One region of the Cupriavidus sp. CP313 genome, then DNA from elsewhere that is predicted to be linked to it. Evidence: predicted binding sites of a transcription regulator. Region 1 holds the regulator's gene; each other region holds the start of a gene.
What was found. Region 1 encodes FNR, which switches genes on or off when oxygen is low (the NO sensors DNR and NnrR bind a similar motif). Its sites were predicted from a motif close to TTGATNNNNATCAA; they were not measured.
Positions count from the first base shown of each region.

Region 2: the regulator FNR is predicted to act here: its motif matches at 2,800-2,813, upstream of ACW4E8_RS28725 (OmpW/AlkL family protein).
Region 3: the regulator FNR is predicted to act here: its motif matches at 3,147-3,160, upstream of ACW4E8_RS02765 (universal stress protein).

Region 1 covers NZ_JBSVZB010000008.1:108,109-114,675, forward strand. Annotated here, with positions in the region: gene rluB (23S rRNA pseudouridine(2605) synthase RluB) at 1-350, opposite strand, end outside; gene scpB (SMC-Scp complex subunit ScpB) at 356-1,210, opposite strand; gene ACW4E8_RS13950 (sulfite exporter TauE/SafE family protein) at 1,781-2,539, opposite strand; gene fnr (fumarate/nitrate reduction transcriptional regulator Fnr) at 2,618-3,343, shown strand; gene ACW4E8_RS13960 (hypothetical protein) at 3,405-3,650, opposite strand; gene ACW4E8_RS13965 (membrane protein) at 3,647-3,856, opposite strand; gene ccoG (cytochrome c oxidase accessory protein CcoG) at 4,063-5,511, opposite strand; gene ccoP (cytochrome-c oxidase, cbb3-type subunit III) at 5,585-6,502, opposite strand; gene ACW4E8_RS13980 (cbb3-type cytochrome oxidase subunit 3) at 6,505-6,567, opposite strand, start outside.
Region 2 covers NZ_JBSVZB010000025.1:77,785-84,351, reverse strand. Annotated here, with positions in the region: gene ACW4E8_RS28735 (GNAT family N-acetyltransferase) at 1-337, opposite strand, end outside; gene ACW4E8_RS28730 (AMP nucleosidase) at 524-2,011, shown strand; gene ACW4E8_RS28725 (OmpW/AlkL family protein) at 2,089-2,736, opposite strand; gene leuA (2-isopropylmalate synthase) at 3,079-4,776, opposite strand; gene ACW4E8_RS28715 (hypothetical protein) at 5,421-6,567, shown strand, end outside.
Region 3 covers NZ_JBSVZB010000002.1:118,452-125,018, forward strand. Annotated here, with positions in the region: gene ACW4E8_RS02745 (L,D-transpeptidase family protein) at 1-462, opposite strand, end outside; gene ACW4E8_RS02750 (LuxR C-terminal-related transcriptional regulator) at 547-1,173, opposite strand; gene ACW4E8_RS02755 (carboxymuconolactone decarboxylase family protein) at 1,337-1,747, opposite strand; gene ACW4E8_RS02760 (CaiB/BaiF CoA transferase family protein) at 1,840-2,907, opposite strand; gene ACW4E8_RS02765 (universal stress protein) at 3,258-3,698, shown strand; gene ACW4E8_RS02770 (serine/threonine protein kinase) at 3,746-4,792, opposite strand; gene ACW4E8_RS02775 (DEAD/DEAH box helicase) at 4,811-6,403, opposite strand.

The sequences.
Region 1 (6,567 bases):
TGGCCGCCCTGGCCGCCCTGGCTACTCTGGCCGCCCTCGCCCTGCCCCGTCTTGCGCTTGCCGCGGCCACGCTGGCCACCGCGCGCGCCGCCCGCCGCCTGTGCGGCGCCCGGTTCACCGGCATCGCCCTGGCCGCCGGCGCTGGCGCCTTCGGCGCCCTCGCCGCGGTCCTGCGCCGCCTGGCGGCGCGATGCGACCAGGTTCCTCAGCCCGCGGCGCAGCCCCTTGCGGCGGGGCGCGGCTTCGCTGCCCGATCCGGGTTCTGCGGCGCCGGTGTCGGCGGGTGCACCCGCATTGCGGGTGTCTTGCTCAACGGAATCAGACAAGATATTCACTATCGGATGTTGCATGTTGTTCAGTTCGGCACGCGCTCGTCGTGCTCGCTCGGGTGCGGCGGGGTGCCGTTGTCCGGCAAATCGCCCCGCGCCCCGTCCGGATTGGGTGCGGCTGGTTCGGTGGAAGCGGCCTCGGCGGCATCGTCGGCTGCAGCTTGCAGCGGTTGCACGTCAAAGCCATTGGCGCCTTCGTCGACCGGGTCGGTCGTCTCGGCTTCGTTTGCGACGGATGCTTCGGCCACATCCGCTGCCTGCGCGGCGGGGTCGGCAAATGCCTCTTCGTCGGCGCTGGCCGCCTTGTTTGCAGCCAGGTCTTCAAAATTGATGGCCTGCTGTTCCAGCAGGGTTGCCTGCGCCTGCGCCTGGGCATCTTCCAGCGGCGGCAGCTCATCCAACGTACGCAGGCCAAGATCGTCCAGGAATGCCTTGGTGGTCGCATACAGCGCCGGCCTGCCCGGCACGTCGCGGTGTCCGATCACCTCGATCCAGCTGCGGTCCTCAAGCTTCTTGACGACTTCCGTGCTGACCGTCACGCCGCGGATTTCTTCGATATCGCCGCGGGTCACCGGCTGCCGGTAGGCAATGATTGCCAGTGTTTCCATCACGGCGCGCGAATATTTTGGCGGCTTTTCGGGATTCAGCCGATCGAGGTATTCACGCATTTCCGGCCGGCTCTGGAAGCGCCAGCCGCTGGCCAGGGCCACCAGTTCCACGCCGCGCGGCCGCCAGTCCTGGCGCAGTTCCTCAAGCAGCACGCGGATGGTGTCTGCGCCGACGTCGTCGTCAAACAGCCGCCGCAGATCATTGACGCGCAACGGTTCCTGCGCGCAGATCAGCGCCGTCTCGAGGACGATCTTCGCCTCTTGGGTATTCATGTTGATGGTGTGCAGCCTGTCTTTGCACCTGCTCCCGGACGGATCCGGGGCACCGGAGATTTTGGATACAGCGGTGCGAAAGCCACCGCCATCTCATTGCGCAGCTAGCCGGATACCTGCTGCATCCAAGGCCGTGCACTTCCCTATCTTTGCATCGAGTTGCCGGGTCGTTCCGGCAGGAGATCGTTCGCATGCCGTTATGGGCCGGCCAGCGAACCTCTTGCGTAGCGCGTCCGCACATATCGGACGTCGCTGTCAGCGAACTGAAGGCCTCGGACGCAAGAAAAACGGGTATCGGGAGCAAGGCCGGCATCGCCAACACCGCAGTGCCAGCCGGACTTTTGAACCAGATCTTTTGAACCGGATGGACTGTGGGGACGGGACGGGCATCGAAAACCTTCCGCTTCCCCTGCCCTGAACGCGCCTTCTGGTATGAAGGCCGCCTGGCGCTGCTCGCCCGCTGCTTACCGCGGCTCATATTACACCGCGCGATACCGCAATGTTGGCGATTGTATGGCATTCCCGCCCCCGCCTGCAACCATCATCCGTTGCCCGGGCGGCGCCGGCGCCTCAGAACACCAGGCAGAATCCATGCTCGGCCAGCGAATGTGGCAGCAGCACCGCTCGCGCAATGCCAAGGCCGCCGAACGCCATCACCGCCAGGCCGGCCCCCAGGCGCACGCCGGGACGTCGCGACAGCGTACGCAAGTAGCCCGACAGGCCGGAAAGCACCAGCAGGTTAGGCAGTGTGCCGAGCCCGAACACGCCCATCACGAGTGCGCCGGACGCCGCGTTGCCCGCCAGCAGCGCCAGCGTAAGCGCCCCATAGACCATGCCGCACGGCACCAGGCCCCATGCCAGGCCCACGCCATAGCGCCGCGCCAGGCCGCCGCGCACCCGCATGAAGGCCGGCAAGCCACCTGCCAGGCCATTCAGCCGCCGCGCCACGGCTGCGCTGGCGCGCGCCGCCAGCCGCTCCAGCCAGTTGACGGTAAAAATGTTGCCGCGCAGCAACCGCCAGCCCGACCACAGCAGCATGACGCTGCCCGCGCCGAACAGCCAGCGCTGCAGCGGCATGTAGTCCTGCTTCCACGCCGAGGCACCGACCGCGCCGAGCGCGGCGCCAAGCAGCATATAGGTCGAAATCCGGCCCACGTGCATAGTCAGCAACTCGCCCAGCCAGGCGGCGCGGCTGGGCACCAAACTGATCGTCGCCGCCGCGCCGCGGCGTTGCTCCACGGCCAGCGCCACGCCGCCGCACATGGCGGCGCAGTGGACCCCGCCCAGCAAAGCCAGCAGAAAAACGCTGATCAGCACGCCAAATGTCAATTCTCACTCCCTACCACATCACATCGCACGGTAAAATGTCCTAATCGCGCCCACGCTGCCATTTCTAGCAGGTTCCAATTGCTCACCTCCATTCCCATTACCGAGATGTCGCCCCGCTGCTCCACCTGTGCGATGGGGCAGCTGTGCCTTCCGGTCGGCATGTCGCAGCAAGACCTCGCCAAGATGGACACGCTGGTGCAGGAACGCATCCGTGTGCACAAGGGTGAAACCCTGTATCGCATGGGCGATCCGCTCACCGCGGTCTATGCCGTGCGCTTTGGCACGCTCAAGACCCACGTCACCACCGAAGACGGCCGCTCGCAGATTACCGGCTTCCACCTGCCTGGCGAAATTGTAGGTCTCGACGGGCTGGGCGAGATGCAGCACGCCTCCGATGCGGCCGCGCTGGAAGATACCGAAGTCTGCGTGGTCCGCATGGGCGAACTGCAGACCCTGTCGGCAGACCTGCCGTCGCTGCAGCAGCAGTTCCTGCGCCTGATGGGCAAGGAAATCACGCACGACCAGCTGATGCTGGTCACGCTGGGCTCGATGCGCGCCGAGGAACGCCTTGCCGCCTTCCTGATCAACCTCTCTGAGCGCCTGTCGGCGCGCGGCTATTCGGCGTCCGAGTTCGTGATGCGCATGAGCCGCGAAGAGATCGGCAGCTACCTGGGCCTGAAGCTCGAAACCGTCAGCCGCCTGTTCTCTCGCTTTGCCGAAGCCGGCCTGATCCAGATTCGCCAGCGCCACGTCAAGCTGGTGGACATCGACGGCATCAAGCAACTCTACAGCCGCTCCTGCTAGGCGGCCAAGCGCTGCCAGTGCCGCATCCGGCCATGGCAGCGCAGACCTCACGCCAGCGCGCTCATTCCAGTTCGTCGGTATCGCTGAGCCGCGTCGGCATGGTGTAGAGCGTCAGTCCGCTGGACAACGCGCAGAACACCCAGGCCATCAGGAAGCCGATGGTGTAGACCGATTCGCGGGACGCTTCGATCGGCTGGCCGAAGAAGTTCAGGTCACCGGGATCCACCACCGAAAACACCGTCGCGGTCGCAAACCCAGCCATCAGGAACGCCGGCCAGAGTACCCACATCAGCCAGCGCAACCTCATGGCTGCCTCGCTGCAGCAGCCTTGGGCGGCGCGGCATCGGCCTTCTCCACCACCAGGCCATGGCGCGTTGCACCCTGCACCGGCATGTCCGGATGCGTGGATGCCAGCCAGATCGTCACGCCGCACGCCACCATCGCCACCAGCGGACCGCTCATCAACAGCCACGGCCACGGCTCCTTCCACCACGGATTGCCTTGCTGACTCATCTTGCCCCCTTCATCTTGACGACTACGTCCGCGTCTGCCCAGTGTCCTGTTCCGCAAATACCTTGCCATGAAATCGCCCAGTTGGCCGCCATGCGTCGTTGCTCGTCGTTGCCATAGCTACGGCTATGGCGCCTCCTCGCGCCTAGCCTGACGACCAACTGGACGATTTCATTTTGGCAAGCCATTTACGGAACAGGACACTAGCCTCACAAATCGCGCGGCACGATGAAACTGGTGGATTGCCGGATTTCGGCATGCCCCCCCTCCGTGCCTTCGCTCGTCACTGTCACGTTGATCTTGTGCGTGCCCTGCGCCGCGGCCTCGATCGGCACGCGGATCCGGATCGGCAGCAACCGGTTGGACGTCGGCGCCAGCGATTCGGCCTGCTTGTCGTACTCCACCTTCAGGTTCTTCAGCTCGTCGCTGTCGGCCTGCACGCTGATCTTCATCGGCGCTTCGGTGGTGTTGATCAGCTGCAGGCGATAGACGTTCTCGATCCAGCGGCCTTCCACTTCACGGCCGAGCGCACCACGGTCGCGGATGATGTCGACCTTCAGCGGCGTGCGCAGCGCGATCGACGCCATGAAGCCGGCCAGCAGCACCACCCAGATCACGGAATAGATGATGACGCGCGGACGCAGCAGGCGCTTGCGCGATGCCGCCGCGGACAAGGCCTTGCGCATCGCGTTTTCCGAGGTGTACCGGATCAGGCCGCGCGGATAGTCCATCTTGTCCATGACCTGGTTGCAGGCGTCGATGCAGGCGCCGCAGCCGATGCACTCGTACTGCAGGCCGTCGCGGATATCGATGCCCGTCGGGCACACCTGCACGCAGATGCTGCAGTTGACACAGTCGCCAAGCCCCGCCTTATAGTGGTCGGTCTTGCGCGATCGGCTGCCGCGTGGCTCGCCGCGGCCGACGTCGTAGGTCACGACATAGGTATCGCGATCCACCATCACGCTCTGGAAGCGCGCATACGGGCACATGTACTTGCACACCTGCTCGCGCATGAAGCCCGCATTGCCCCAGGTGGCGAACGCGTAAAACAGCATCCAGAACGACTGCCACGGCCCCAGCGACAGGCTGAGCACCTCGCCGCCCAGCCCGCGGATCGGCGCGAAATAGCCGATGAAGGTAAAGCCAGTCCAGAGCGCAATCAGCACCCACAGGAAGTGCTTGGTCGCCTTGAGACGGAACTTGCGCAGACTCCACGGATCGCCATCGAGCCGGATGCGGGCGATGCGGTCGCCTTCGACCCGTCGCTCGATCCACATGAAGATCTCGGTATAGACCGTCTGCGGACAGGCATAGCCGCAGAACAGCCGCCCCGCGATCGCCGTGAACAGGAACAGCGCCAGCGCCGAGATCACCAGCAGCACCGCCAGGTAGATCACATCCTGCGGCCACAGCACCAGCCCGAAGATGTAGAACTTGCGCGCGCCAAGGTCGAACAGCACGGCCTGGCGGCCATTCCATTGGAGCCAGGGCGTGCCGTAGTAGACCAGCTGGGTCAGGATCACCAGCCAGACCCGCCAGCTGGAGAAGGCGCCCGTCACCGAGCGCGGGTAGATCTTGCGGCGGACCTCGTAGAGCGTTTCGTCAGAGGTCTCGCCCGGCGCAGCGGCCGACCGTTGCAGGTCGGCCGCCCGGGCCATTTCTTCGGTCCCGGGTGCGTTCATGGGCATGCTCTCCCGCGAGCCACCAGCGCCCGCTCACATGAGTCGTCGTTCATTGCCCGGCTCCGCTCCCGGTGTTGGACAAACCCCAGATATAGGCCGTCAGCATCCGGATGCGTTCAGGCGTCAGGATCTCCTCATGCGCGGGCATGTGGTTGTTGTGGCCCTTCAGGATGGCGTCGACGATGCTGCCTTCTGAGCTGCCATACAGCCAGACGTTGTCCGACAGGTTGGGCGCACCGAGCGCCTGGTTGCCCTTGCCGCCGGCGCCGTGGCATGCCACGCAGGTCGTCTTGAAGGTGCCCTCGCCACGCGACGCACGGATCGGGTCCGACGACAGCCCCGACAGCGAGCGCACGTATTGCGCGACGTCGCCCGCCTGCTTGGCGTCTATGGTCGTGGCAAGCGGCGGCATCACGCCATTGCGGCCCTTGGTGATGGTCTGCTGGATGGTGTCGGGTTCGCCGCCATAGAGCCAGTCTCTGTCCGTCAGGTTCGGGAAGCCGCGGCTGCCACGTGCGTCCGAGCCATGGCACTGCGCGCAGTAGTTCACGAACAGGCGCTGGCCGATCTCGCGCGCCTGCGGATCCGCCGCCACCTGCTTGACGTCCATCTTCAGGTACTTGGCGTAGATCTCGTTCTGCATTTTCTCCTGCGCCGCGCGGTGGGCGGCAAGTTCGCCTTGCGTGGAGACCTTCAGCACGCCGGCATACGAACCCAGTCCCGGGTACAGCACCAGGTAGGCCAGGCTGAAGATGCAGGCCAGCAGGAACATCCACATCCACCAGCGCGGCAGCGGGTTGTTCAGCTCGCGCAGGTCACCGTCCCAGACATGGCCGGTGTCTTCAGTGCCACCGGCGGTCTTGGTGACCTTGCGTTGCGAGAACAGCAGCCACACGCACCAGACGATGCCGATGAGCGCGATGGCGGCAATGTAATAACTCCAGAATTCGGAAATGAAATCGCTCATGGCTAGGTGTTCCGGCTCGATGTTGTCGTAGTTTCGTCAGGCAGCGCGAACGGCAGCATGGCGGA
Region 2 (6,567 bases), on a different contig from region 1:
CGAAGAATGCGGCTTCGGAGGAACGCGCCGCGCGCAGCATCCAGGTGATGTCGGGGTCGTTGCCCACGATGTGCCGCACCAGGGCGCGGCCGATGCCGCGCCGGCGGTGGCTGGGCGCGACGGCAACCATCGACAGGAAGCCGTCGCAGACGTCGTCGCACAGCGCGCGGGCAAAGCCGACGATCTCGCCGTGCTCCACCGCCACGACCACCCGTTGGGAGTTGGCCACCAGCCGTGCGAATTTCTCCGGGCCGCCCACCCGGTGGGCCCAGCCGTTGGCGATCAGTAGTTGTCTGGCTGCCTCGATGTCGTCGGGCAACAGGTTACGGATTTCCATCGGCGGCTCTCCCAGTCAAGCGTGTACGGCCCCTCGCCGCCCCTGCCACTAGGGGCGCCGCGAGTCGAGAACGGCACGGGAACCCGTGCCGCGCAATTGGCGGAGTGTAGCGAGCGGGCGCGGGCGCGTCAATTTGGCTTCCGGCGGGGTCGGGTGCTGCTCACGCGGGCGCGCCGGCGCGGTATCATGGCCTCCATGAACGCCCCCGTCTTTTCCTCCGCTCATCCGGCCGACCAGCTTGCCGAGTTCACCGACGCGGATGCGGCGATCGCGCGCATCCGCGACATCTATGAAGCTTCGGTCGGCGCCGTGCGCGCGCGCTTCGATGCCTTCGCCAGCGGCAAGCCGCTGCCCTCGGCCGCGCATGCGTGCTATCCGTACCTGGGCATCTCGGTCAACATCGAGACCATGGTCACCGACAGCCGGCCGTCATGGGGCACGGTGGCCTACCCGGGCGTGTATGGCACCACCGTGACCCGCCCCGACCTGCTGGCGGACTACTACCGCGACCAGATCGAGCGGCTGATGCGCTATCACCGCGTGCCGGTGGTGGTGGGACTGAGCCGGCGCCCGATCCCGCTGCCGTTCGTGATCGAGGCTTCTACCACCGACATCAGCTACACCCAGGCGCGCGAGCTGGAGGCATCGTTCGTGCTGCCCGAGCTGAGCCGCATCGACGACGGCATCGCCAACGGCACCTATGAGCCGATTCCGGGCGAGGCTTGGCCGCTGTCGCTGTTCCCGGCCGAGCGCGTGGACCTGGCCCTGCAGCGGCTGTACCACTACACCGGCACGGCACCGCAGCATTTCCAGCGCTTCGTGCTGTTCACCAACTACCAGCGCTATGTCGACGAGTTTGTCGAGCTGGGCCGGGGCCTGATGGCCAGCAGCGACGGCGGCGGCTACACCCGCTTTGTCGAGCCCGGCGACGTGATGCAGGAACTGGGCGGCGCGGAGCCCGACGACGCCTCGCGCCCGCGCGCGCTGCCGCAGATGCCGGCCTATCACCTGGTGCGCGAAGACAAGCTGGGGGTGACGCTGGTCAATATCGGCGTGGGGCCGTCCAACGCCAAGACCATGACCGACCACCTGGCCGTGCTGCGCCCGCATTGCTGGCTGATGGTGGGCCACTGCGGCGGCCTGCGCCGCTCGCAGCAGCTGGGCGACTACGTGCTGGCGCACGCCTATGTGCGCGACGACCACGTGCTCGACCACGACCTGCCGCCGTGGGTGCCGGTGCCGCCGATCGCCGAGATCCAGGTGGCCCTGCAGGAGGCCGTGGCGCGCGTGACCGGGCTGTCCGGCAACGAGATGAAGACCCGCATGCGCACCGGCACGGTGGTCTCGACCGATGACCGCAACTGGGAGCTGAAGTCCAAGTCGCTGTATGCGCGCTTCAACCAGTCGCGCGCGATTGCGATCGATATGGAAAGCGCGGCGGTGGCGGCCAATGGCTTCCGGCTGCGCGTGCCGTATGGCACGTTGCTGTGCGTGTCAGACAAGCCGCTGCATGGCGAGCTCAAGCTGCGCGGCATGGCCAACGCGTTCTATCGCCAGCGCGTCAGCCAGCATATGACCATCGGGCTGGAGGCGATCCGCATCCTGCGTGAGAACGGGGTGGAGCAGCTGCATTCGCGCAAGCTGCGCAGCTTCGATGAGCCGGCGTTCCGGTAGGTCTGCACCCTCGCTCATCCGGAAAAGCAAAAGGCCGGCGCCTGATTGGCGCCGGCCTTTTGCATGGCACTGCAGGATCAGAAGCGATACCCCACACCCATGCTGAACAGCCACGGATCCAGGTTCACCTTGGATACCTTGACATCGCCGGCCTTCACATCGCTCGACAGCCAGATCTTCTTGATGTCGGCGTTCAGGAACCAGTTCTTGGTCAGCTTGTAGTCCATGCCGATCTGCAGCGCGGGACCGACGCTCCAGCTATCGAGCTGCAGCGAGTTGTTGGCGATGTCCGCGCCCCAGATACGGGTGAAGTTCAGGCCGGCGCCGACATACGGGCGGAAGGTGCCGTTGGGAATGAAGTGGTACTGCACCAGCAGCGTCGGCGGCAGATGCTTGAAGGTGCCGACCTTGTTGCCGTCCAGGTAGACGTCCTGCTTCTGCGGCACTGTCAGCACCAGTTCGGCGGCGATGTTCGGCGTGAAGAAGTAGGTGACGTCGAACTCGGGAATCCACTTGTTGTTGACCGTGATGCGGTCCGACGGGCCGACGCCGCCGACGGGGTCGGAGCTCTTGGCCATGTCGAGATAGGTGCCGCGCAGGCGCACCATCCAGTTGCCCTGTGCATCGTCCGCGGCGGCGGCAGCAGGGGTGGCGAAGGCGCCGAGCATGGCGCAGGCGGCGATGGCGGAACAGGTGACCCGGGTGCGAAGAGAGAGTGTTTTCATGAGGTTCTACTTGGTCTGGTATCAAATCCGGACCCAGTTTGGCCGAGCAGGCCGGGCTGGGCTTTGACCCAAAACAAGCAGAAGGGAACGGGGCTGGCTGCGTCGCGCAGGCGCTACAGCGAGGAAGGCGCCACGGTGCCAGCCGCGCCGTCGCTTCTAAACACATGCGGAATTATTCGTGGCGCGGTGCGATGCTGCCCCTTACGCTGTGCGAAAGATCCGAGCACGCAGGCAGCGTGTGCGGATCGGCACCGAGCATGTCGTGGGCGTCCGCAAGGGCGTCTTTCCGGGTGTGCCCCGTGGGGGCGGGGCACACCGGCTTTCTTGCCGCGGCTTGCGGTGTCAGGCCTCAGCGGCCTCTGCGGACTGCGGGGCCTGCGCCGCGCCAGAGCCGGCCTGCAGGTGCCGGTTCACGCCCGAGATCACCGCGCGCAGCGAGGCCGTGACCAGGTTGGCGTCGATGCCCGCGCCGAACCCTGTCGGCGAATCGCCCACACGCACTTCCACGTAGCAGGCCGCGCGCGCATCCGCGCCGGCGGTCATCGCATGCTCGTGGTAATCCATCACGCGTACCGGCAAGTCCAGCGCATTGACGAAGGCATCGATGGGCCCGTTGCCGGTGCCGCGCACGCTGCACGGCTTGCCGTCGCGCACCATCTGTACCTCGATCTCCGTGGCCCCGCCGCTGTCAGACACCAGCTGGTGCGATACATAGCGCAGCGGTGTCTGCTGCGCGAGGTACTCGCGCTGGAACAAACCATAAAGATCATCGGCACTCGCCTCGAGCCCGGTGTCGTCGGTCATGGCCTGCACCGCGCGGCTGAATTCGATCTGCAGGCGGCGCGGCATGTAGATGCCATGCACCTGCTCCAGCAGGTAGGCCATGCCGCCCTTGCCGGACTGGCTGTTGACGCGGATCACCGCGTCATAGCTGCGGCCCAGGTCGGCCGGGTCGATCGGCAGGTAGGGCACTTCCCAGATGCCGTCCGGCTGCTGCTGCGCAAAGCCCTTGCGGATCGCATCCTGGTGCGAGCCCGAGAACGCGGTGAACACCAGGTCGCCCACATACGGGTGGCGCGGATGCACCGGCAGCTGGTTGCAGTGCTCCACGCACTGGCGCACCGCGTCGATATCGGAGAAGTCCAGTTCGGGCGCCACGCCCTGCGTATAGAGGTTGAGCGCCAGCGTCACCAAGTCGACATTGCCGGTGCGCTCGCCGTTGCCGAACAGGCAACCTTCGACGCGGTCCGCGCCCGCCATCAGCGCCAGTTCCGCGGCGGCCACCGCGGTGCCGCGGTCGTTGTGCGGGTGCACTGACAGCGCGATGTGTTCGCGCCGTGCCAGGCGGCGGTGCATCCATTCGATCTGGTCGGCGAACACGTTGGGCGTGCTGCATTCAACCGTGGTTGGCAGGTTCAGGATCATCGGCCGGCCCGGGCCGGCCTGCCAGGCGGCAGAGACGGCGTCGCTGACTTCCAGCGAGAAGTCGAGCTCGGCCAGGCTGAAAGTCTCGGGCGAATACTCATAGGTCCATGCCGTCCCAGGCATGGCATCGGTCAGCGACTTGATCAGGCGCGTGCCCGAGACCGCGACCTCCTTGATCTCTTCACGCGAGGCGTTGAAGACGATGCGCCGCCATGCCGGCGCGATCGGGTTGTACAGGTGCACTGTGGCCCGCGCTGCGCCGCGCACGGACTCGACGGTGCGGCGGATCAGGTCTTCGCGCGATTGCGTCAGCACCACGATGTTGACGTCGTCGGGGACGCGCTGCTCTTCGATCAGCATGCGCACGAAGTCGAAATCGGTCTGCGAGGCCGCGGGGAACGCCACTTCGATTTCCTTCAGGCCGATCTTCACCAGCTGCTCGAAGAAGCGCAGCTTGCGTGCCGGGTTCATCGGCTCGATCAGGGCCTGGTTGCCGTCGCGCAGGTCAGTGCTCATCCAGCGCGGTGCGCGCGTGATGGTGCGGCCGGGCCAGCTGCGGTCAGGGATGTCGACGGTGGCGGCGGGCTGGTACTTGGTGGCGGGATTGCTGAGCATACGGGGTCTCCTTCCTCGCTAGTGGGCCAGGGAAAGTGAAAAAAGAAAAACGGAAAAAGGGTGGCGAAAGGCTGCCGAACTGCCACGGGGCACTAGGCCCGGCAACCGATCGATAGGCTTAGCAGTAGCGAGGAAGCGCGCAGGGCGCGGCCCGATGCCAGGGCAGCCAGCACGCGAGCGCGGGCAGCGATGCGGGACGCATCGGCAGCCTGGCTGAGTGTGCTGGTGTAACGGTTCATCGTGCCTGGAGGAGGAGGGCCGGGGGCCGCTCGTGGTTGGTGCGCATCCGGCAGGCGCCGGATGGCCTGCAAAGGTTAGTCGACAAGGCCGGCCCCGGTCAAGCGTGGGGGAGCGCCGGGTGCGGGCGTGGCCCGATCGGGGGACTGCCATGCGCGGGTTGCGCCAAACGGCTGGGCCCGGCTTTCGGGCGAAACCCTGCCGGTCATATTTGCCTCGCCCGAATGGCGGTGCCGCTGCGCTGAAAGGATGAACCACGCGCATGTTCTTTGCGCCGCACCTCAGTCCTCTGGCCGGTATTGCGCTGGCACCTTTGTGCCTAGGCTGGTAGCGCGGGAAAAAAACACATGACTGGGGGGAACATGATGAGACTGAGAACGTGGGCATCCTGGCTGGCAGGCTCTGCCATGACCTTGCTGTTGGCAGCGTGCGGCGGTGGCGGCGGCGGTTCGAGCACGCCCACCACGCCAAACGCAGGCGGCACCACGCCGCTGACCTATACGGTGAAGATGAGCGTGACCTCCGGCGAGGTCGGCGTCGGCCGCACTCTCACCATCAGCGCGCTGGCGGTGGACAGCAACGGCATCGACGTGTCCGGCAACACCACCTTCAACTGGACCAGTATCAACAGCGGCATTGCCACCGTGGAGCCGAGTGCCACCACGCCGGGCAGCGCCGTGGTCAAGGGCATTGCAACCGGGACGACCACCGTCCAGGTGGTGGCGAGCGTCAAGGGCGCCGACAACACGACGGTACAGCTGCCCGCGCAGTCCGCCACCATCACCGTGGTGCCGGCCTCGGCGCTGAGCTACAGCCTGTCGATCCCGAACAGCAGCCTGTCGATGAGCGACGGGCAGGCGCTGCCGGTCAAGGTATCGCTGGTCGACAGCAACGGCGCCGATGTGTCCGCCAGCGTCAACAGCTGGGCATGGTCCAGCAGCGGCACCGCGGTCCAGGTCACGGCCAGCCAGAACAGCGCCACGCTGAAGGCGAGCAACAGCTCACCCACCGCCGTGGCCACGGCCAGTGTCTCGGTGTCGGTGACCGCGCCGGACGGGCATGCCATTGCCGGGGTGATCGCGGTGACGGTGCAGAAGAACGGCGCCGCCGCCTATCGCGTGGTGACGACCAAGGGCGGCCGCGAGGTGAATGCGCTGCAGGTCTTCAGCAACCGTCCGGAAACCTTCACCTCGCGTGTGCTGCGCCACGATGGCCAGGACGTGACCGCGGAGTTCGACGGCGCCTGGACCTACACGGCGACCTCGGCCACGCTGTCCGCGTCGGAAGCGGCGGGTACGCATGACGCCACGGTCAGCACCAGCCTGGCCAACGACAAAGGTCCGGTCCAGAGCAGCCTGACGGTGACTGCTGTCAGCACCAAGCTGGGCGAGCGCCGCAGCGCCACGCTGACGGTGACCGAGAACCCGGTCTGGGCGCTGGTTGGCGACAACCAGGATCCGATGACGCTGCTGCTGATGCCGCCGACGACGGTCGAGGTGACCGCACGCATGAAGCACCTGGGCGATGATGCGCAGTACACCGCGTGCAACAACT
Region 3 (6,567 bases), on a different contig from region 1:
GAAGGTGGGCGCTGCCTGGCGGATGGCATCGGGCAGCCGCTGCTGCGTGACGGCATCGCGCAGCCAGATGGCGGCATCGAAGGGCCGTTCCGCCTGCGGGGCAAAGTTGGCATGGACCGCGCGCGGGTTGACGCGTCCGCCGTGCAGGTCTGCCAGCATCCGCTCCATCGCGGCGCTCAGCGCGGCATCCACGCGTGCGGCCGCGTCCGGCGGCAATGCTGGCCCGCTGGCGGCCTGGGCCACGGCCTGGCGCAAGGCGTCGGCATCGTAGTCGCGCGGATCGAGGCCGTCGGCCGCGGCCGCGGCCAGCGCATCGACGGCCTGGCGGGCCGCCGGCACCGGACGGCCCTGCGCAAACCACATCGGTTCATTGGCGAACGCAGGCGTGGCCAGGTACGCGGCGGCACAGGCAAGCACCACAGCGCCCAGGCGGCGCGCGGCGGCATTCAGGGTCGGAGGCATCGGGCGGAAAGCTCGGATTCATCACACACGCCCACAGTCTACCCGCGATGGCGGCATGGTGCGGCAAGCCGCCCGGGGTGCGCGTCACCACACCAGCTGATGCCGGCGCGCGTAGTCCACCATTTCGACCAGGGAGCCGACATTGAGCTTGGCCATGATGTTGGCCTTGTGGGTGCTGACCGTCTTGCTGCTGATCAGCAATTGCGCCGCGATCGACTTGTTGGAATGGCCGCGCGCCAGGTATTGCAGGATGGTGATTTCGCGGTTGCTCAGCCGCGCAAAGCCGGATTCCCGCTGCTCGCCGATCTGGCGCACGGTCTCCAGCGTATGCATGGGAAATACCAGGTAGCCGCCCAGCACGCCGCGCACGGCCTGCATCACCTCGGCCAGCCCACGCTGCTTGACCACAAAGCCATGGGCGCCGGCGCGCAGCGCCCGCACCGACGCCAGCGTGGCATCGCTGTCGGACAGTACCAGCAAGGGCACGGTGGGCAGCGTCGCCGAGACGCGCCGGACAAAGTCGATGCCGGGATTGCCGAAGCGCTCGACATCGACCAGCACCAGCCCCGGCCGGTGCTCGCGGACCAGCCGGAACGCTTCCCGCATGCCATCCGTTTCCAGTACTTCACCGGCGCCCAGCTCAGCGCAGAGTTCAGCGGACAGCGTGGTGCGGAACGGGGAAGGTTCGTCGACGATCAGCGCGAGATGCAATTTGAGGCTCCTTAACGACTGGCATGGCTTGGCCTGGTGCCAAGGTTAAGGGGCCGGAGAGATCCTGACGCGCCGAATCCTCGCCGCGCAGATGCGGCAAAATCTGCATCAGAGTCAGACTTTTCTGCATCGCGCTGTTTTCGTACCGATGCCGCGGTCGGCGTTACCCGTTGGCAGCGTCAAGGACTTCAGTCAGCTTGCGGCTCGCATCCAGTGCCGCGGGGAACCCGCAGTAGACCGCGCTGTGCACCATCAGCTCGCGCAGTTCCTGCGGCGTAACGCCGTTGGCGAGCGCGCCACGCAGGTGCCCGGCCAGCTCCTGCGGCCGGTTCAGCGCAATCAGCATCGACACCGTGGCCAGGCTGCGCTGCTTGCGGTCCAGGCCGTCGCGGGTCCAGACCGTGCCCCAGGCGAACTCCGTCACCAGTTGCTGCAGGCTGGTGTCGCCCTGCTGCGCGGCGGCGTCCAGCGCGCGCTTGACGTGCTCGGGGCCGAGCACTTCGGTGCGCACGCCAAGACCGGCCTCGAAGGCCGGCGTGGGGGTATAGGCGGGAGGTTGGCTGGGTTCGGCCATGGCATGGGTCTCCGGTTTGGGTGGATGCCGCATGGTAGCCGAACCGATCAAGCAGATTCGAGAGGCCGCAGCATCAGTGCCGCGGCCCCAGGTCATTCCGTGCCTGCGGGCAGGAAGCGCGGCGCCGGCGCCGAACGCGGCACCTCGCGCTCGCCCTGCTGGTACAGCCGATACGTGCCGCGAGCCTGGTTGTGCGGATGGCGCGCGGCCTCGTCCAGGGTCAGCACGCGCGCAAAGCACACGTCGGTGCCGCCCAGCACTGCCTCCCAGTGGGTGCTGGGCTTGCCTGCGATGCACGCGGCAATGCGCGCCTTCACCGCGGGCCAATGGGCGCGGTCATACTGCGTGGCGGGGTCGATGTCGGTCAGTTCCAGCCGCTCGAGCAGCTCGCGGTAGAACTGCGGCTCAAGCGCGCCCAGCGTGATGGCGCGGCCGTCGGCACAAGGAAAGACGTCATAGAACGGCGAATCGTGGAAGGGGCTGGGTTGCGGGCCGCCCAGCGTGCCGGCTGCGCGCGACACCTGCACCAGCGAGCCCAGCATGGCGACGATATCGGTGATGGCTGCATCCACCACGCAGCCCTCGCCGCTGGCGCGCGCGCTCAGGATGGCGCTGGTGATGCCGAATGCCAGGCCAAGCGCGCCGGTGGCATCGCCCACCACGGTCGGCGGCACCATCGGCAGTGAGCCTTCGCGCGCGGCCATCGACAAGAGGCCGGTCAGCGCGATGTAGTTAAGGTCGTGGCCGGCGCTCTGCGACAGCGGGCCGGTCTGGCCCCAGCCGGTCATGCGGCCGTAGACCAGGCGCGGATTGCGTGCATGGCACACCTTCGGGCCCAGGCCGAGGCGCTCCATCGCGCCCGGGCGCAGCCCTTCGATCAGCGCGTCGGCGCCGGCCACCAGGTCCAGCGCGGCGGCCACGTCTTGCGGCGACTTCAGGTTCAGTTGCACCACGCGCTTGCCGTGCTCCAGCTCCATCTCAGGCGGCACGGGCTGGCCGCGCAGGATGCGGCGGGCATCCGGCGCGACCGGGCGGGTCACCAGCGTGACCTCGGCGCCCAGGCCGGCCAGCATCGCGCCGCACAACGGGCCGGGGCCGATGCCTTCGAATTCCACTACCTTGATACCGCGCAGGGGCAGCAGGTTGCCACGCTCACTCATGATCGTCGTCTCCGGAATCGCCGCCCGCCCGCGCCATGGCCGGGGGCAGCTTGCATTGAATTGGTATGGGATGGGCCGTGCCTGCGGCAGCGCGGGCGTGCCAATGCCTGCCGCGGGGCTCGGGAGCATGCTACGCGCCACCGCGTTGACGGGGCAATGGCCAAATGCTTCAGCCGGATTGACGGAATCCGTCAGCCGGCCGGCTATCGCACGGCGGGATCGGATAAATCCGATCCGACTTGATCTAAATCGGGTCCTGGCAGGACACTAGGTGCCATGATGGTTCCAGATGGCGGTGCCGCCTCATGGCGCACCGCCTGCCGACAGCCCCCATCCAGGAGATTCCCAACATGACCAATATCGTGCTCGCCACCGACGGCTCGGCCTTCAGCGACGCCGCGGCCCGTTTTATCGCCGAAGGCAAGCTGCTGCAGAGCGGCTTCACCGTGCATGTCGTGCATGTGGCGCCGGAAGTAAGCGGCCAGGTGCGCGCCTTTGTCAGCAAGGAGACCATCGACGACTGGCACAAGGAGGCCAGCGACAAGGCCATGGCGGCGGTCTGCGACATCCTGTCCGCAGCCAAGGTGCCGTTCGAGCGGCACCCGCTGCACGGCTTCGCGCCGGAGCGCATCGTTGCCTGTGCGCGCTCGGTCGACGCCGCGGCCATCGTGATGGGCACGCATGGCCGGGGTTCGTTCTTCGATGCGGTGATCGGTTCAGTCGCGGGCCGCGTGCTGGCGCAGGCCGAGTGCCCGGTGCTGCTGGTCAAGGCGCCTGAAAAGAAGAGCTGAGCAAAGCAGCGGAATACCGGCGCCCTGGCGGCGCCGCCCGGTAGGTCTCAGGCGCCCCACAGGGGCGCTTCGTCCATCAGCGCCACCTGTTCGCGCAGCTCCAGGATGCGGTCCTGCCAGTAGCGCGCCGTGCCGAACCACGGGAAGGCGGCCGGAAAGGCCGGGTCGGCCCAGCGGCTGGCCAGCCAGGCGCTGTAGTGCAGCAGCCGCAGCGTGCGCAGCGCTTCCACCAGCCACAGTTCGCGCGGCTGGAATTCGGCGAAGTCTTCATAGCCGGCAACGATATCGGCCAGCTGGTCCTGCATGGACGCGCGGTCGCCCTCCAGCAGCATCCAGATGTCCTGGATCGCCGGCGCCATGCGGCTGTCGTCGAAATCGACGAAATGCGGGCCCGGCGCGCCATGGGTGCCGCCGCGCGCATCGTCCTCGTCAATCCACAGCACGTTGCCGCGATGGCAGTCGCCGTGGGTGCGCAGCAGGCGCACCTCGCCGGCGCGCTCATAGCAGCGGCGCACGCCGTCCAGCGCCAGGTCCGTCACCGATTGCCACGCGGGCAGCAGGTCGGCGGGAATGCAGCCGCTGGCGAGCAGCCAGTCGCGCGGGGCAACGCCGAAGGTTTCCAGATCCAGCGCCGGGCGCGCCTGGTAGGGCTGCGTCGCCCCCAGCGCGTGGATGCGGCCGATAAAGCGGCCGAGCCAGGTCAGCGTGTCGGAACGGTCCAGCGCGGGCTCGCGGCCGCCGCAGCGGGGGAATACCGCGAAACGGAAGCCGGCGTGATGCAGCAGCGTGCCGGCCTCGCCCGGTGCCAGCACCATGGCCGGCACGGCCGGGATCTCGGCATCGGCCAGCTGCTGCACGAAGGCGTGTTCTTCCAGGATGGCCGCGTCGGTCCAGCGGCCCGGACGGTAGAACTTGGCGATGACCGGCGCGGCATCTTCGATGCCCAGCTGCCAGACGCGGTTCTCATAGCTGTTGAGCGCCAGCAGGCGCCCGTCGGGGCGCAGGCCGGCGCCTTCCAGCGCGTCCAGCATCAGCTCCGGCGTCAGGCCGGCGTAGGGAACGCCGGGGTCGGCCGGGGCGTCGGGCGCGTGCATGGTGTCAGCCTGTCCCGCTCAGCGCGCCGGCTTGCGGTTGCCGCCGAGCAGCGCGGCCTGCGGCGCCGGACGGCGATTGCGCGCCGGTGCCGGTGCCGCGTCGTGCGGCTGGCGCGCGGGTTGAGCCGTGGTCCGTTGCTGGCGCGCCGGCTCCTGGCCATCGCGGCGCGGTGCGGGATTGCGCGCGCCGCCGGCGGGCTGGCCGCCACGGTTGCCATTGGCTGCACCGTTGCCGCGCTGGCCGCCTTCGGCAGCGCGCGTGCGCGGCTGGCCGCCCTGGGCTTGCCGCGGCGCAGCCTGCGCTTCGCGCGCCGGGCGTTGGCGCTGGGCGCCCTCGCCTTCGTTGCCGGCCGGACGCGCCTGGGCGCGTCCGCGGCCCTGGCCTTGTCCTTGCCCCTGGCCACCACCGCCACGCTGTTGCCGGCCCTTCTGGATCGGCTCGGGGGCGATGCTCGGGTCAACCTCGAAGCCCGGCAGCGCGGTCTGCTCGAGCTTGCGCTTGATCAGGCGTTCGATATCGCGCAGCAGCGCAATCTCGTCCACGCAGACCAGCGAGATCGCTTCGCCCTCGGCGCCGGCGCGGCCGGTGCGGCCGATGCGGTGCACATAGTCCTCGGGCACGTTGGGCAGGTCGAAGTTGACCACGTGCGGCAGCTGGTCGATGTCGATGCCGCGCGCGGCGATATCGGTTGCCACCAGCAGCCGCAGCGTGCCGGTCTTGAATTCCGACAGCGCGCGCGTGCGCGCCGACTGGCTCTTGTTGCCATGGATCGCCAGTGCCGACAGGCCGTCCTTGGTCAGCTGCTCGGCCAGGCGGTTGGCGCCGTGCTTGGTGCGCGTAAACACCAGCACCTGGTGCCAGTCATGCTGGCGCACCAGGTGGGCCAGCAGTTCACGCTTGCGCTCGCGGTCCACCGGGTAGACGCGCTGGTCCACGGTTTCAGCCGTGGTATTGCGCCGCGCCACCTCGATCGAGGCGGGGTTGTTCAGCAGGCGGTCGGCCAGCGTGCGGATATCGTCCGAGAACGTCGCCGAGAACAGCAGGTTCTGGCGCTTGGCCGGCAGCACGTTGAGGATCTTGCGGATGTCATGGATGAAGCCCATGTCGAGCATGCGGTCGGCTTCATCGAGCACCAGCAGTTCCACCTGCGACAGGTCGATGGTGCGCTGGGACACGTGGTCCAGCAGGCGGCCGGGCGTGGCCACGACGATCTCTACGCCGCGCTTGAGCTGTTCGATCTGCGGATTGATGCCGACACCGCCGAACATCACCATGGAGCGCAGGCGCAGGTATTTGCCGTAGTTGCGCACGCTCTCTTCGACCTGGGCGGCCAGTTCGCGCGTGGGCGTCAGCACCAGTGCGCGCACCGGCAGGCGGGCCGGACGCTGCGCGCCATTGGCGCCGCGCGCCGCGGAGTCGGACAGCATCTGCAGCATCGGCAGCGTAAAGCCGGCGGTCTTGCCGGTGCCGGTCTGCGCGCCGGCGAGCAGGTCACCGCCCTTGAGGATGGCGGGGATCGCCTGGGCCTGGATGGGAGTCGGCGTGGTGTAGCCCTGTTCGGCCACGGCACGCACAATCTTGTCGGACAAGCCGAGTTCAGAAAAAGACATGAATTGCTGCTTGGGCCATCGCTGCGCACGCGGTGCGCCAAACGCCGGATGGCTCCTGGTAATCGGATCGGAATCGGAACGCGAACGCCGGGAAGCCGGCATGGCAGGGCACCGGCCCGCCCGCGAAGGAAAGAGCGGTAGTGTACCAGTCCGGGACAAGCGGG